DNA from 3 places in the Peribacillus sp. TH14 genome. Region 2 is predicted to be linked to each of the others. Evidence: a T-box and tRNA genes for the amino acid it is inferred to sense, from the RefSeq annotation. Region 2 holds a T-box; the other regions hold tRNA genes.
The links. A T-box is a leader RNA that pairs with one kind of tRNA and senses whether it is charged. The one in region 2 lies ahead of serS (serine--tRNA ligase), so its partner is inferred to be a tRNA-Ser.
Positions count from the first base shown of each region.

Region 1: it has a tRNA-Ser gene. The T-box ahead of serS (serine--tRNA ligase) is inferred to sense a tRNA for this amino acid. The anticodon was not compared.
Region 3: it has a tRNA-Ser gene. The T-box ahead of serS (serine--tRNA ligase) is inferred to sense a tRNA for this amino acid. The anticodon was not compared.

Region 1 is NZ_JAEKEK010000001.1:1,734,308-1,736,547, reverse strand. It holds gene JFU50_RS08405 (SprT family protein) at 16-495, shown strand; tRNA gene JFU50_RS08400 (tRNA-Asn) at 628-702, shown strand; tRNA gene JFU50_RS08395 (tRNA-Ser) at 709-799, shown strand; tRNA gene JFU50_RS08390 (tRNA-Glu) at 817-891, shown strand; tRNA gene JFU50_RS08385 (tRNA-Asp) at 919-994, shown strand; tRNA gene JFU50_RS08380 (tRNA-Gln) at 1,077-1,151, shown strand; tRNA gene JFU50_RS08375 (tRNA-Lys) at 1,161-1,236, shown strand; tRNA gene JFU50_RS08370 (tRNA-Leu) at 1,246-1,327, shown strand; tRNA gene JFU50_RS08365 (tRNA-Leu) at 1,387-1,472, shown strand; tRNA gene JFU50_RS08360 (tRNA-Arg) at 1,491-1,567, shown strand; tRNA gene JFU50_RS08355 (tRNA-Pro) at 1,574-1,650, shown strand; tRNA gene JFU50_RS08350 (tRNA-Gly) at 1,683-1,756, shown strand; rRNA gene JFU50_RS08345 (16S ribosomal RNA) at 1,854-2,240, shown strand, end outside.
Region 2 is NZ_JAEKEK010000001.1:2,023,391-2,025,630, reverse strand. It holds gene JFU50_RS09870 (D-alanyl-D-alanine carboxypeptidase family protein) at 1-766, shown strand, start outside; T-box leader at 834-1,060, shown strand; gene serS (serine--tRNA ligase) at 1,127-2,240, shown strand, end outside.
Region 3 is NZ_JAEKEK010000001.1:1,250,395-1,252,634, reverse strand. It holds rRNA gene JFU50_RS06300 (23S ribosomal RNA) at 1-757, shown strand, start outside; rRNA gene rrf (5S ribosomal RNA) at 874-989, shown strand; tRNA gene JFU50_RS06290 (tRNA-Asn) at 999-1,073, shown strand; tRNA gene JFU50_RS06285 (tRNA-Ser) at 1,079-1,170, shown strand; tRNA gene JFU50_RS06280 (tRNA-Glu) at 1,180-1,254, shown strand; tRNA gene JFU50_RS06275 (tRNA-Val) at 1,269-1,344, shown strand; tRNA gene JFU50_RS06270 (tRNA-Met) at 1,435-1,508, shown strand; tRNA gene JFU50_RS06265 (tRNA-Asp) at 1,514-1,589, shown strand; tRNA gene JFU50_RS06260 (tRNA-Phe) at 1,602-1,677, shown strand; tRNA gene JFU50_RS06255 (tRNA-Thr) at 1,685-1,760, shown strand; tRNA gene JFU50_RS06250 (tRNA-Tyr) at 1,776-1,859, shown strand; tRNA gene JFU50_RS06245 (tRNA-Trp) at 1,870-1,943, shown strand; tRNA gene JFU50_RS06240 (tRNA-His) at 1,961-2,036, shown strand; tRNA gene JFU50_RS06235 (tRNA-Gln) at 2,075-2,149, shown strand; tRNA gene JFU50_RS06230 (tRNA-Gly) at 2,153-2,227, shown strand; tRNA gene JFU50_RS06225 (tRNA-Cys) at 2,236-2,240, shown strand, end outside.

The DNA of each region.
Region 1 (2,240 bases), 290 kb from region 2:
AAAGGGAGGGGGAAGATGGATAATCAGCAATTGCAAAAATTAGTTGAAGATATTTCGAGGAAAGACTTTCAAAAGCCCTTTAGACACCTAGCTTGTTTTAATCCGCGCCTTCGAACGACTGGAGGAAGGTACTTGCTACGTTCACATAATATAGAAATTAATAAGAAATATCTTGATGAACGTGGAGTGGAAGAATTGATAGGAATCATAAAGCATGAATTGTGCCATTATCACCTCCACCTTGAGAAGAAAGGATACCAGCATCGTGATGCTGACTTTAAGCGTTTACTCGAAAAAGTTGGAGCCCCAAGATTTTGCACGCCACTACCGTCAAACCAGTTAAAGAGAAAAATGAATACTATTCAATATAGATGTGAAAACTGTCAGGAGTTATATTTAAGAAAGAAGCGTATCGATACCACTCGTTTTGTCTGTGGTAAGTGTCGTGGAACACTGATATACCAAGGTTTTATAGAAAAAGAAGCAAATAAATAAAAAAAAACAAAAGAACCCTTGACTTTATGTTGCAACCTCCTTATAATCATAAGAGTCGACAAGATAACAACTTGTTCTTCACGACAACCACTAAGGTCCTTGAGCGTAAAAAAGGAACCCAATTTTCATTATTCCGCAGTAGCTCAGTGGTAGAGCATTCGGCTGTTAACCGAACGGTCGTAGGTTCGAGTCCTACCTGCGGAGCCATTTTTTGGGGAAGTACTCAAGAGGCTGAAGAGGCGCCCCTGCTAAGGGTGTAGGTCGCGTAAGCGGCGCGAGGGTTCAAATCCCTCCTTCTCCGCCAGTTACACATTTTATCACGGCCCATTGGTCAAGCGGTTAAGACACCGCCCTTTCACGGCGGTAACACGGGTTCGAATCCCGTATGGGTCACCATCTTTTGTATGTTTAAATTAAATTACTGGTCCCGTGGTGTAGCGGTTAACATGCCTGCCTGTCACGCAGGAGATCGCGGGTTCGATTCCCGTCGGGACCGCCATTTATTTCTTTAAAAAAACACTTGCTAGAATTAAGTTATTGTGATATAATATTAATCTGGCTGTTAATTAGTAATTGATTATTGGGCTATAGCCAAGCGGTAAGGCAACGGATTTTGATTCCGTCATGCGAAGGTTCGATCCCTTCTAGCCCAGCCATTTTATTTAGAGCCATTAGCTCAGTTGGTAGAGCATCTGACTTTTAATCAGAGGGTCGAAGGTTCGAATCCTTCATGGCTCACCATTTTATTTCGCGGGTGTGGCGGAATTGGCAGACGCACCAGACTTAGGATCTGGCGCCGCAAGGCGTGGGGGTTCAAGTCCCTTCACCCGCACTGATATTTTTCTTCTTGACAACAAGTTGAAAAGGTGTTAGACTTACAAAGTCGCTTTCGCGGTCGTGGCGGAATGGCAGACGCGCTAGGTTGAGGGCCTAGTGGGGGAAACCCCGTGGAGGTTCAAATCCTCTCGGCCGCACCAAAAACATCATAGAAATTAGCGCCCGTAGCTCAATTGGATAGAGCATCTGACTACGAATCAGAAGGTTGTAGGTTCGACTCCCGCCGGGCGCACCATATTTACGGGAAGTAGCTCAGCTTGGTAGAGCACTTGGTTTGGGACCAAGGGGTCGCAGGTTCGAATCCTGTCTTCCCGACCATTCTTTCTTAGAAATAATTTGAAAAATTAAATGCGGGTGTAGTTTAGTGGTAAAACCTCAGCCTTCCAAGCTGATGATGAGAGTTCGATTCTCTTCACCCGCTCCATTATTGCTCTTTGAAAACTGAACAAAACAAAGCGCCAACGTTAAATTTTAAGTGAGCACACACTATCAAAAAAAGCAAAATGAGCAAGTCAAACATTTCTTCGGAGAGTTTGATCCTGGCTCAGGACGAACGCTGGCGGCGTGCCTAATACATGCAAGTCGAGCGAATCGATGGGAGCTTGCTCCCTGAGATTAGCGGCGGACGGGTGAGTAACACGTGGGCAACCTGCCTATAAGACTGGGATAACTTCGGGAAACCGGAGCTAATACCGGATACGTTCTTTTCTCGCATGAGAGAAGATGGAAAGACGGTTTCGGCTGTCACTTATAGATGGGCCCGCGGCGCATTAGCTAGTTGGTGAGGTAATGGCTCACCAAGGCGACGATGCGTAGCCGACCTGAGAGGGTGATCGGCCACACTGGGACTGAGACACGGCCCAGACTCCTACGGGAGGCAGCAGTAGGGAATCTTCCGCAATGGACGA
Region 2 (2,240 bases):
TGGTAAAAAAGATGAAGAAAATGTCATGACAGCAACTGATACTGCACTTCTTGCTTATCGTCTTATTAATGATTATCCGGAAGTATTAAAGTATGCCAGCATTTCTAAATTGAAGTTCCGTGATGGGAAAGAGTATCCAAACTTCAACTGGATGTTACCTGGTCTGATTTTTGAATATAAAGGTGTAGACGGTCTGAAAACAGGTTCTACTGACTTTGCCGGTTATGGTCATACGGGGACAGTTATCCAAGATGGTCAACGTTATATTACAGTGGTTATGAAGTCTACTACTAAAAATGAACGCTTCAGGGATAGTACTAAGCTGATGGACTATGCATATGCAACATTTGAAAAAGAAAAAATTCTTCCTGCCAATTACCAAGTGAAAGGGAAAGAAACCCTTTCGGTAGTTAAAGGTAAGGAGAAAAATGTTAATATCCAATCTAAAAAAGCGATTGAACTGCTTGTTGAGAATGGTGAGAAAGAAAACTATAAAACAGAATTAGTGATTGATAAAAACAAATTGGACAAAGACGGTAAGTTGACTGCACCAATCAAAAAAGGTGAGAAGGTTGGCTACATCACTGTTACTCCTAAAAATGGTAAAGATTACGGGTATATTAACGGGGATTCAGCGAAGGTTGACGTCGTAGCTGCAGAATCTGTTGAAAAAGCAAACTGGTTTGTGTTATCAATGCGAGCAGTTGGTGGATTCTTTGGTGATGTATGGAGCAGTGTATCTTCTACTGTAAAAGGCTGGTTTTAAGTTTCGTGTATAAAACGGTTGCGTAATGTATAAAATTATAGTACATTATGGAAAAGAATTTGATTATGAGAAAGCCATGACAGGATATAGTAACAAATATTTCTTTCTAAAGAGAGCCGATGGCTGGTGGAAATCGGTGTTAGAGTTTTGTGAATCCCTCCTGGAGCAGAGTATGGAACACCTTAATTGGGTCAGTAATTACTTTCGGTTAAAAGCCGTTATCGTGATAAGTGGAAGGTATTTTTCATATGCCTTCAACTAGGGTGGCAACGCGGGTTAACTCTCGTCCCTTCTTCAGGGGACGGGAGTTTTTTGCGTTCTCTGATAAATTAACAAATCATAAATGAGGAGGAACTGTAAATGTTGGATTTGAAATATGTACGAAATAATTTTGAAGAAGTGAAACGTGTTCTGCAATTTAGAGGAGAAGATTTAACTGATTTAGGTAAATTTGAGGAGTTAGACGTGAAGCGTCGATCTTTAATTGCTGATACAGAAAAACTGAAAAGTAAACGGAATGAAGTTTCACAGCAAGTAGCTGTATTGAAACGGGAGAAAAAAGATGCAGACCAGTTGATTGTGGAAATGCGTGAGGTTGGTGATCAAATCAAAGGATTTGATGATGAACTTCGTGAAGTAGAATCCCAGTTAGGAACGCTGCTGCTTTCTATCCCTAATATTCCACATGAAAGTGTACCAGTGGGTGAAACGGAAGATGATAATGTTGAAATCCGTAAATGGGGCGAATTGCCGCAATTTAAGTTTGAACCGAAACCACATTGGGATGTGGCTGGAGATTTAGGAATCCTTGATTTTGAACGGGCAGCGAAAGTGACCGGAAGCCGATTTGTTTTTTATAGAGGTCTCGGTGCTCGTTTAGAGCGTGCGTTAATTAGTTTTATGCTCGACCTTCATGTTGAAGAACATGGATATGAAGAAATGCTGCCTCCATATATGGTGAACCGTGCAAGCATGACAGGCACAGGTCAGTTACCTAAATTCGAGGAAGATGCTTTCCGTATTGAGAGCGACGATTATTTCTTGATTCCAACAGCTGAAGTGCCTGTGACAAATTTCCACCGTGATGAAATTCTAGGCATAGACGATCTGCCGATAAGCTATGCAGCATACAGTGCATCTTTCCGTTCAGAAGCAGGTTCTGCTGGTCGTGATACTCGCGGGTTAATTCGCCAGCACCAGTTTAATAAAGTGGAATTAGTGAAGTTTGTAAAGCCAGAAGACTCTTATGCAGAATTGGAAAACCTTACAGGACATGCTGAAAAAGTGCTTCAATTGCTAGGCCTTCCTTATCGAGTATTAAGCATGTGTACAGGCGATCTTGGTTTCACTGCTGCGAAAAAGTATGATATCGAAGTCTGGATCCCGAGCTATGGAACGTATCGTGAAATTTCATCTTGTAGTAACTTCGAAGCATTCCAGGCTAGAAGGGCTAATATCCGTTTCCGCCGTGATG
Region 3 (2,240 bases), 770 kb from region 2:
CGCTAGCTTCGGTGGAGGCGTTGGTGGGATACTACCCTGGCTGTATTGAAATTCTAACCCGCGCCCCTTATCGGGGTGGGAGACAGTGTCAGGTGGGCAGTTTGACTGGGGCGGTCGCCTCCTAAAGAGTAACGGAGGCGCCCAAAGGTTCCCTCAGAATGGTTGGAAATCATTCGTAGAGTGTAAAGGCACAAGGGAGCTTGACTGCGAGACCTACAAGTCGAGCAGGGACGAAAGTCGGGCTTAGTGATCCGGTGGTTCCGCATGGAAGGGCCATCGCTCAACGGATAAAAGCTACCCCGGGGATAACAGGCTTATCTCCCCCAAGAGTCCACATCGACGGGGAGGTTTGGCACCTCGATGTCGGCTCATCGCATCCTGGGGCTGTAGTCGGTCCCAAGGGTTGGGCTGTTCGCCCATTAAAGCGGTACGCGAGCTGGGTTCAGAACGTCGTGAGACAGTTCGGTCCCTATCCGTCGCGGGCGCAGGAAATTTGAGAGGAGCTGTCCTTAGTACGAGAGGACCGGGATGGACGCACCGCTGGTGTACCAGTTGTCTTGCCAAAGGCATAGCTGGGTAGCTACGTGCGGACGGGATAAGTGCTGAAAGCATCTAAGCATGAAGCCCCCCTCGAGATGAGATTTCCCATAGCGCAAGCTAGTAAGATCCCTGAAAGATGATCAGGTTGATAGGTCAGAGGTGGAAGCGTGGCGACATGTGGAGCTGACTGATACTAATAGATCGAGGACTTAACCACGCTTTAAAAAATGAAATACCTTCTTATTATCTAGTTTTGAAGGAATGAAAATTTCTTCTTGCATTTTCTCAAAAAGACGTTATAATAATATATGTCTTGAAAAAATGTTAATAATGTTTGGTGACGATAGCGAAGAGGTCACACCCGTTCCCATTCCGAACACGGCAGTTAAGCTCTTCAGCGCCGATGGTAGTTGGGGGTTTCCCCCTGTGAGAGTAGGACGTCGCCAAGCTTATATCGTTCCGCAGTAGCTCAGTGGTAGAGCATTCGGCTGTTAACCGAACGGTCGTAGGTTCGAGTCCTACCTGCGGAGCCATTATTGGAGAGCTGTCCGAGTGGCCGAAGGAGCACGATTGGAAATCGTGTAGACGGGTAACCCTGTCTCAAGGGTTCAAATCCCTTGCTCTCCGCCATTTACAACTGGCCCGTTGGTCAAGCGGTTAAGACACCGCCCTTTCACGGCGGTAACACGGGTTCGAATCCCGTACGGGTCACCATTCCGAAAACATATGGAGGATTAGCTCAGCTGGGAGAGCATCTGCCTTACAAGCAGAGGGTCGGCGGTTCGATCCCGTCATCCTCCACCATTTTTTAAAAAGCAACAAGTTGTTTCTATATATCAGATATAATGAAACTGTTAACACGAAAACTTGATGCAATAGCAGCATTATTAACGTCGCGGGGTGGAGCAGTCCGGTAGCTCGTCGGGCTCATAACCCGAAGGTCGCAGGTTCAAATCCTGTCCCCGCAATCTATGGTCCCGTGGTGTAGCGGTTAACATGCCTGCCTGTCACGCAGGAGATCGCGGGTTCGATTCCCGTCGGGACCGCCATTTTTATTGTTTGGCTCAGTAGCTCAGTCGGTAGAGCAAAGGACTGAAAATCCTTGTGTCGGCGGTTCGATTCCGTCCTGAGCCACCATTGTAGTGCCGGTGTAGCTCAACTGGTAGAGCAACTGACTTGTAATCAGTAGGTTGGGGGTTCAAGTCCTCTTGCCGGCACCAGTAACATCCATATGCGGAGGGGTAGCGAAGTGGCTAAACGCGGCGGACTGTAAATCCGCTCCTTCGGGTTCGGCAGTTCGAATCTGCCCCCCTCCACCATTTTATTTATAGGGGTATAGTTTAAAGGTAGAACAGAGGTCTCCAAAACCTCCAGTGTGGGTTCGAGTCCTACTACCCCTGCCAATTTTAATTTTATAATGGCGATTGTGGCGAAGTGGTTAACGCACCTGATTGTGGTTCAGGCATTCGTGGGTTCGATTCCCATCAGTCGCCCCATTTTTTAATAAATGATGGTATAATAAGTATAACGTTAATGGGCTATAGCCAAGCGGTAAGGCAACGGATTTTGATTCCGTCATGCGAAGGTTCGATCCCTTCTAGCCCAGCCATTCGCGAAAGTAGTTCAGTGGTAGAATACAACCTTGCCAAGGTTGGGGTCGCGGGTTCGAATCCCGTCTTTCGCTCCAAAAACGTTGGCGG